Regions from separate parts of the Paenibacillus sp. PvR098 genome, predicted to be linked through region 1. Evidence: predicted binding sites of a transcription regulator. Region 1 holds the regulator's gene; the other holds the start of a gene.
The links. Region 1 encodes LexA, which represses DNA repair genes until DNA is damaged. Its sites were predicted from a motif close to CGAACATATGTTCG; they were not measured.
Positions count from the first base shown of each region.

Region 2: a site for LexA is predicted at 2,511-2,524, ahead of JOE45_RS02210 (DNA polymerase IV). Genes of this name have one in related genera too.

Region 1 covers NZ_JAFIBU010000001.1:1,036,150-1,040,575, reverse strand. The annotation lists gene JOE45_RS05165 (hypothetical protein) at 580-783, shown strand; gene JOE45_RS05160 (hypothetical protein) at 827-991, shown strand; gene lexA (transcriptional repressor LexA) at 1,526-2,146, opposite strand; gene JOE45_RS23405 (LysM peptidoglycan-binding domain-containing protein) at 2,294-2,650, shown strand; gene JOE45_RS05145 (DUF896 domain-containing protein) at 2,756-2,950, shown strand; gene JOE45_RS05140 (aldo/keto reductase) at 2,967-3,956, shown strand; gene JOE45_RS05135 (hypothetical protein) at 3,981-4,426, shown strand, end outside.
Region 2 covers NZ_JAFIBU010000001.1:452,226-456,651, forward strand. The annotation lists gene JOE45_RS02200 (right-handed parallel beta-helix repeat-containing protein) at 1-692, shown strand, start outside; gene JOE45_RS02205 (YolD-like family protein) at 831-1,175, opposite strand; gene JOE45_RS02210 (DNA polymerase IV) at 1,172-2,458, opposite strand; gene JOE45_RS02215 (hypothetical protein) at 2,776-3,666, shown strand; partial or broken gene JOE45_RS02220 (VOC family protein) at 3,993-4,243, shown strand; gene JOE45_RS02225 (hypothetical protein) at 4,372-4,426, opposite strand, start outside.

The sequences.
Region 1 (4,426 bases):
TTATGTATAGTAAACAGTCTCGGGGCTGAGGTAGTGCAAGTCAGCAGAAAATAGAGGTGCTTGCTTGTCAAAATCTTTGTTTCGTAAGGGCACGCTTTTTTAGATTGGTGACAACCTCAGGTGTAAAGGAGTTCAACTGGAGAGAAAGAAACATCGTCGTGGTATGAATGAAAACCGTTTGAATATTGATGAACTTGTAAGTAGTTCTTACAAGTTCATACACACATTGCGAGGCTTATCGTTTTATCCTGCCCCAAGCGTAAAGGAGCACGAATGGACTGATCAGTACAAAGTATACAGTAGGGGTTATTGTTTCTTTCAGCAATAGGACACAAGCGATCACTACGGCCAAGGAGGGGACGATGCGGAATACTAGTTCTTTGTTCATTAAGCACCTCTCTATATGTTTTGTCAATTATACCACCCTACGTAGTGGAAACAAACCTCTCTGAATAATGGGGAGAGTTCGATAGTTTAATGATTGAATGCAATTGTTAACGAATGAATAATAATGTATGCATATACATCCCAATTTCTGATATAATGAGAGTATAAAAAATCATTTGTAGGTGATCGGGCATGGCGCCACCAGGAACATACCGCCGCGGTAAGATCGAAGAATTTGTAGAACGGCTCGAAGTACGGCGCACCGTCCTCCTTACTCAGCTTGATCAACCCGAATTTCAGGATTTACAGCAGATTATCAAAGGGCAACTTACAGCGTTGGATTTGGTTATCAGTGAGCTTCAAAGTGAATTCGAAATCGTGGGTAATCAAAGTTGAATCGGAGCCGTATGAATTTCTGAAATACATGGGAGGGTTTAATATGAGTCTGCAAGACGGGACAGAAGATAAAAGCAAAATAGGCGAGTTGGTTCAGCGGATGATTGAAAGTTCACCTCATATCGATGAGCATACAGAGATCCACGTTCACTTTAACGATGGCGTATGGTATATCACTAGGGATCATAAATTCATGAACACTGACTGAATATCGTTATGCACTTCCTTAAGGAGGTGCTTTTTTTGTTAAAGAAAGTTCAATAATTTTAGAATACCGCCGGATCATAAAGGGAATATAATTATAATTCGGTTTTAATATGATTGGTAAGTTAGATAATATGTGTACTTGTTATAATCTGCTAATGAAGTTCGAATACTTCATAACTGGTGTGACGATTACTAGATGGAGAAGCCCGTTTTGGCTAAGAAGGTTTGTCACCGCAAGAGAAATTTTGTGAATTGGTAAAAAGTAGAACGAATTAATTCATTCTTGATGCAATCGTAAGAATGCTTTTTCTTTTGCTTAAAAGGAATTAGTATACAGCGGCAACTCACACAGGTTCATGATTGAGAGCGGGACCGATATTTTACACTATATTAATAGTAGTTATCCAGCTTTGGACTGAGATACGCGCTCTGCCAGCAAGCATTACGGCAGCGGGCGTTTTTTATGTCCTGTGGCTGCGCCTGGAACATAAAAAAACCTTTCAACCGACCGAAACTGGCGGAGAAAGGGAAGAAATTAATGAATATTTCTGAATACACCAATGACCTTACCTAAAACACTGACATTCTTAAGTCGAAGCGGCTCCATCGTCGGGTTTTCAGGCTGTAATCGAATATGGTCCTTTTCTTTATAAAAAGTTTTCACCGTTGCTTCATCGTCCTCGGTCATCGCGACAATGATATCTCCATTATCGGCAGTTTGCTGCTGACGCACGATAACATAATCTCCGTTATGGATGCCGGCGTCAATCATACTTTCTCCGATAACGCTTAACATGAAGACATTATTATCTCCTACATAATGGCTTGGAAGCGGAAAATAATCCTCAATGTTCTCCGTTGCCGTAATTGGCACCCCTGCTGTAACCCGTCCAATTAGAGGCACTCTTGCCACGGATACGGAGAAAGGGCCGTCTGAAGAGCTTCCGTCCAAAATTTCTATCGCTCTTGGCTTCGTAGGGTCTCTGCGAATCATCCCTTTTTTTTCCAATCGCTCCAAGTGGCCGTGTACCGTAGAACTGGAAGCCAGTCCAACCGCCTCACCAATTTCTCTTACTGAAGGCGGGTATCCCTTTTCCCTAACTTCGTTCTTGATGAACTCTAAAATCGCCAGCTGACGATTGGAAATTTTGCTCATGATCATCACTCCATTTTTGGTAATCATTACTTAGAATTATAACATAGAACCGGAGTTCGTACAAACATAAGTTCGAGAAAACCATTGACACAAACAAGTGTTCGTGTTAAATTAAAAACAGAACAAGTGTTTGGAGGTCGACTTTCGATGATACAAAATACTCAACTCATACATAATTTCAATTCTCGACAGCTTATGCAGACAAGTCATAATAATAAGAGAACGTACGTGCGTGCCATGGTTTTAGGTGCTCTGCTGTTGTTTACGGTGTTTTTTGCTGCTGTATTGGCCACATTAATCTTTGATCAAGATGCTCACGCAGCAACCTCTCAGGTACTGGTGCATACTTACGTGGAGGTTCAGTCTGGAGACACCCTCTGGGGCATTGCATCTCAGCATGCTGGTGACGGACAAGATGTGAGAGAATATGTGCACCAGTTGAAAGCGATTAACGGTTTGAAGAATGTAAATATACAATTAGGTCAGAAGCTTTTGCTTCCATAATTGATCGTTACACAGGTATCCGGTTTTCTAGAGGCTGCTTCTCTTGACAATCCGTAGCGGTAATGTCAAAGTATAATTTGAAATGACATTATCAGGAGGAACAGCATGAGCGAATCGGATCATGATGCAATCGTACGGCGAATCAACGAGTTGGCCCGCAAAGCGAAGACGGAGGAAGGGCTTACCGATGTGGAACTGAATGAACGCAACGAACTAAGAAGAAAGTATATCGACTCTTTTAAATCCTCCTTGCGTGGTCATCTCGATAACATCAAGTTTGTTGATGAAGAGAAGAAGTAAGAGCGGAGGATGAGAGATGGAGTATCGTGTATTAGGAAAAAGCGGCATCGCCGTTTCGGAGCTTTGTTTAGGTACGATGACATTTGGAAACACGACAAATGAGCAGGACTCGATTGAAATGGTTCATCGTTTTTTGGAGCGCGGAGGTAACTTTATCGATACTGCGGATGTGTATGTCTCCGGTACTTCCGAAGAGATTGTAGGCAAAGCGATTCGTGAACATCGTTCCGATGTGATTTTGGCGACCAAGGTACGCTTTCCTACTGGATCGAATATCAACCACGTAGGCTTATCCCGCAAACACATTCTCGATGGTGTGGAAGCGAGTCTTCGCCGTTTAGGTACAGATTATATTGATCTTTATCAGATGCACGTTTGGGATCAAATTACGCCAATCGAGGAAACATTGAGAACATTGGATGATCTTGTTACATCAGGCAAAGTACGGTACATCGGCTGTTCTAATTTCTTGGCTTATCAATTAATGAAATCACTAAGCATCAGTGATTTTAGTAGATATGCTCGCTTTATCTCCATACAGCCGCAGTATAGTTTAGTTTGCCGCACGATGGATCGTGAGGTTCTGCCTCTTTGTTTAGAAGAGAATGTGGGTGTTATCCCTTGGGCACCTCTTGGCGGTGGTTTTTTGACAGGAAGATATGTTCGTGGACAGGAACCGACGGAAGGACGCTTGGCATCTAAAATGGGAGAGAGCCGTTGGGAAATCCGCAATACAGAGAAAAACTTTCAAATATTAGATGAAGTTATTTCGGTTGCTCGTGAGGTCGACAAAACTCCTGCTCAGGTGGCGTTGAACTGGTTGATCCATAAACCGGGCATCACATCGCCGATTTTTGGTGCACGGACATTAGAGCAATTTGAAGAAAACATGGGAGCTATGGATTGGAAGCTGGATGCTGAGCAATGGCAGCGCTTAGATGATGTAAGCGCTCTGGAATCGGAATATCCTACCCGTTTTATTGACAAGTTTTGGCGCAAAGTGTAAATGACAATATAAGGGGCACTCATCATGTCACGTAAGTGGGAACGAATGGTTCGGAAAAATACGAAAGTTTCTAACACGCAGCGGAAGAAGAGCGGAAAAGGCGAGATTGCGGGAGTAAGTGCCGACGGTTCGGTCACATTCAAAGGACGGAGCTGGTTTTTGCCGATGCTGCTTGTGGCTACCGGTGTTTTTTGTTTTATTACTTTTCGGAATCAACCTGGACAAGAGCAGCTATATTGGATTACTGGGGCCAGCTATATTTTTCTAGCATTCCTGATGTATTGGATTCGCCGTCCTTTTCTGAAAATTGATAAAAAAACGTTATCGTCGCGCAGATTTGGCGGTAACCGGTTTATGGAAGCAGATCAAATTAAGGATATTACCATGAGTAAAGATGCCATTGTGATCAACTTCAAGCCCAAAGGAAAACGGTGGGTGTTCACCAAGCTCTACCATCTGTTTCCGGTAGA
Region 2 (4,426 bases), 580 kb from region 1:
AAGGTTACGGCATCGTGGCCGAGTCCGGGGGAGAGCTTCGGATTACGGGAAACCGTTTTGTACAGCTGCCCAAAACCTGCATCTACTTGTCTGCGGGATGCTCCTACTCGACTGTATCCGGCAACACGGCGGAGAAGTGCAAGGACGCTTTTGTGATCGTTTCCTCGAGGCTCAAGCCCTGCTCACATAACCGGATTGAAGGAAACACGGTCTCCAGCGCCGGGCTGGTAAAGAACGAAAGCAGCTGTACCCATGGCATCTTGCTGCGGCACTACAGCACGGACAACCTGGTCCTGCACAATATCATCTCCCGGGCATCGGTTAGGGGTATTACGCTCGAAGGAGAAGGAACGACAGAGCTCGAGCGTCCGGCGGGTAACCTCATATCCGGCAATAAGCTCGACGGTGCTCCGGGAGGCATCGTGCTGTTGAACAGCGACGGAAACGCCGTAACAGGCAACGACGTCCGTCGTGTGCAAACCGGTATCCTGCTGGACACGAAGGGTGAGGGCGGCGGATCCCGGTGCCGCAGCAATCTGGTGTCGGGCAATACGCTGTTTAACTGCTCCTCGGCGGCGATCCGGCTCAGTACCGCCCGCTGCGAAAACAACACGGTGTACGGTAACGCCGGTGCAGGGAATGGAGAAGCCCTTGTGGATAAAGGGACGGACACGGGCAAAGGCGGATTCTAGCGGTATAGGCTTCAATTGATCGGAAGCTTTTCTATAAGTCGCACATGTGCATCCCCTCATTTTTGAGTACTTGGTTTATTGAAACACAAGGATCAGAAACGAGAGGATTTTTCCTGCTGCGATAACAGGCGGTCTGCCTTACAGAAGCTCGGCGCCGATCAAATCGGGAAGCCTTACCCACGTGCTGCCTTCGCTGCAGCGCACCTTCATCCGCTGCAGGTGCAGGTCTACGTGCAGGATCACGCAGTCGATCGACGTGCGTTCGCCGTTATCATACAGCGTTATTCGCAGCGCTGCGGCTTCATGGAGCGCGATGCCGAGCGTCTGCCCAAGCTCCTCAAGCCCCTGTTCGTCGAGTGTTGGCTTCTCTTGTACGCCGAGCTCGCGGCGGTGCCGGAGCAGCCGCTCCTTATGCTCGGGCAGCATCATGCGGGAGGATTCCCAGAGGATGTTTTTGCCTGGGGTCAACTTGTTATCCTTCATTTATAGTGTCCTCCGATTTTCATGGATCTCTCCGTGGCTTGGCCGGCTGCAGTTAGCGAGGAAGCCCGCACGATTGCTGCGCTGCCATATCGGTCTTTTATAAAGTCAGTCACTTTCTCCAAAGACCTGGTTTTTTCTTGATCCTCGAATAAGGTAAGCTGATAATCCTGATCGTTCGTCAGCTGGCTTAAGGTTACTCCGAGGCGCCGTACCGGTATCTGGTCCCAAAACTGATAAAAAAGCTTCTTTACTGCTTTGAATACCGTGTTCGTATGGTTCGTAGGGTCAGGCATCTTCATTTGGCGCGAGAATCCGATCGGCGCTTCGTAAGGGCTGCACATGCAGTTGACTGTAACTACAGAGCCCATATATCCTTTGCGCCGGCAGTCGCGGCAGACTTCCTCCGTGAGCTCAAGCAGTATGGTGTCTACCTCTGTTTGTTTCGTGTAGTCTTTGGGTAAAGTCATCATGTGACCAACGGATTTGGGCGGTGCATCAAAGGTTCTGGGGGTGACATGGCTCTCATCTAAGCCGTTGGCCGTTCGCCACATCACTTCGGCATGAATATCGGATTGTTTGCCAAAGTAGGCACGGAATTTATCTTTAAGGCGCGGCAGCGGCGTTCTTGCGATATCGCCGATGGTTTTCATGCCAAGTCGAGTAAAATGACCTGTCATACGGGAGCCGACTCCGAACATCTTATTTACGGGTTGCGGCCACAGCAAGGCTTCGACTTCTGAAGCCGGCAGGGTAAAGATGCCGCTCTCATTCTTTTTTGCCCAGATATCGGTTGCAATTTTGGCCAGCATTTTATTTGAGCTTATTCCGATTCTTACCCATACCCCGGTTTGACTTAGGATTTTCTGTTGAATCGATCGTGCAATCGTTACAGGGTCTCCAAAAATGGACAGACTGGAAGAAACATCCAAAAATTGCTCATCGATACTAAAGACCTCAACAAGGTCCGTATATTCTTCATATATTTTTGTGATCATGAGCGAAACATCGATATAATGCTGCATGCGGGGACGTACGACGACCAGATCCGGGCACTTGCTCAGAGCTTCGCCCAGCCGTTCGGCTGTGGTCACTCCATAGCTTTTGGCAATAGGACAAGCGGCCAGAATGATTCCAGACCTGCGTGCGGGATCTCCGGCCACAGCAACAGGTTTATTCTTGTATTCCGGGTGATCTGCCTTTTCTACGCTGGCATAAAACGATTGACAGTCCGCCAGCATGATGGTGCGCTTGCTCTTGTTTGAAGTTGAAACGGAAGTCAGCATATGATGTTCACCCTCGCTTATAGAACGCATGTTCTTATTGTACTTAGAATAGCGAACAAATATTCGTATTTCAAGAGAATTCTTCAGGTAAAATTTTCTGGAATCTGATTTTGGGGTAATAAGGTATCAGACATAAGCGATAAAATAGGTTGGGGAGCGCTCGGATTTCTATTTCTGCGGCTCTAACGAGGAGTTATAATACCGGTGGAAGAGAATGGATTAGGGGAGATAAAGCGATGCTGGATGTGCTGAAAGGGAATATCGCGTATACACACGTCAAATGGTTTACCGGAGAGGACCAAACGATGCCGCTGCCGTTGTCGGAGGTGCTGACGACGTCGTTTATGTTCTGGCTCGGGGTGACGTTGGTCGGGCTGCTGCTGTCGGCCCTGTTCAATGAACCTCTGCAGCGGGTCGGGTTCATTCGGCGAATACATGAGGTGCTGGACACATGGAAGCCATACGTCACGGTCATTTTGCGGATCGGGCTGGGCGCCGGGCTGCTTATGCAGCTCGTCACCTCGACTTACCTGGCTCCGGAGCTTGAAGCGGACGCCTTGTGGATCAAAGCCGTGGTCGCCATTGCCTTAGCAGGGCTCCTGCACCGAAGGTGGCTTATCCTTAGCGGTGCCGCTCTGGCGGTATTGTATGGATATGCACTGTTTGAGTACGGACTGTTCCACGCCCTGGATTATATGTTCTACATCGGCATTGTGTATTACCTGTTCGTAGCAGGGACGAAGTGGAGGCCGACGGCCACTCCGGTGCTGTATTTGTTTACGGGATTGTCCCTTGCTTGGGTGGGCCTGGAAAAAATGACGATGCCCGAAATGGCATATGACATAATTCATAAATTCGGTATTCCTACGTTCGGCTTCAGCATAGAGGATTTTGTGCTGATCAGCGCATTCATCGAACTGGGACTGGCCTGGACCTTCATCGTTGGCATACTGAACCGATTTATTTCGATCATCGTCACATTTGTGTTTATTACGACTACAACCGTATTCGGCTTCAAGGAAATTGTCGGGCATACCATCGTGCATACGCTGCTGCTGATGTTCTTGATTGTAGGTGAAGGCGTCTTCAGAACGCCGTTCGAATTTCACCGTTCGCCGCTTTGGCGTTGTTTGTTTGTGCTCGTGAACTTCTGCGTGCTGTTATTTGGTCTGATGATATTGTATGTATGGATGGGTTATAACCTGTGAGGAGGGTGAAACATAGATTGTGTTCGAAATCCGGTGAATGCCATTCAAAGCATGTAAACGCCGCAGGGCACTTCCTGAAGGAAGGAGCCTGCACATCAATATATGGCGGAAACACCCTTGGATCAACACATGGGACGGGCGTTGGCCCTTGATTCCTCCAGCTATATGGCATTGCCATTTTTGAAAACTTGAAGGCATTGGATCGTATTGCCGGAGAGTCTTTTTTTATCGGTTTTCAACTTAAGATTAAAGGCGGCTTCGGCTCGCCGATTCGAGCGGTCGCTTAGGTTCCGAAGAAATAAGCAGGAGGTTGCCCGTCCATCATGCTGAATATCAACAAATTACATCACGCCTCCATCATTTGTTCCGACTACGCGAAATCCAAAACTTTTTATAAGGAGGTGCTCGGTTTGCCCGTAATCCGCGAAACGTATCGGGCTGAACGAAACTCCTAGTTCAACAGCTGCAATCTCAGGGCGTTTCTGTTGAGCCGATCCGTATCGACGAAACGACGGGAAAGCGGTTCACCTTCTTTTTCGACCCGGCTGCCCTTCCGCTAGAGCTTTATGAAAAATAACGAACTGAGAAACCGAAACCAGCCGAACCGATATGTCGATCAAAGCGACATTGATCAAGAAGACGGTTCGTATCCGGGTTACGGTCAACTAGTCGAGGAATCATAAGGGCTCCTTGCGGCGGGCCCTTTCATTTATGTTGTTTTTTTAAGTGGTCCATGTTTTTGAACAGCACTTCTAATTCT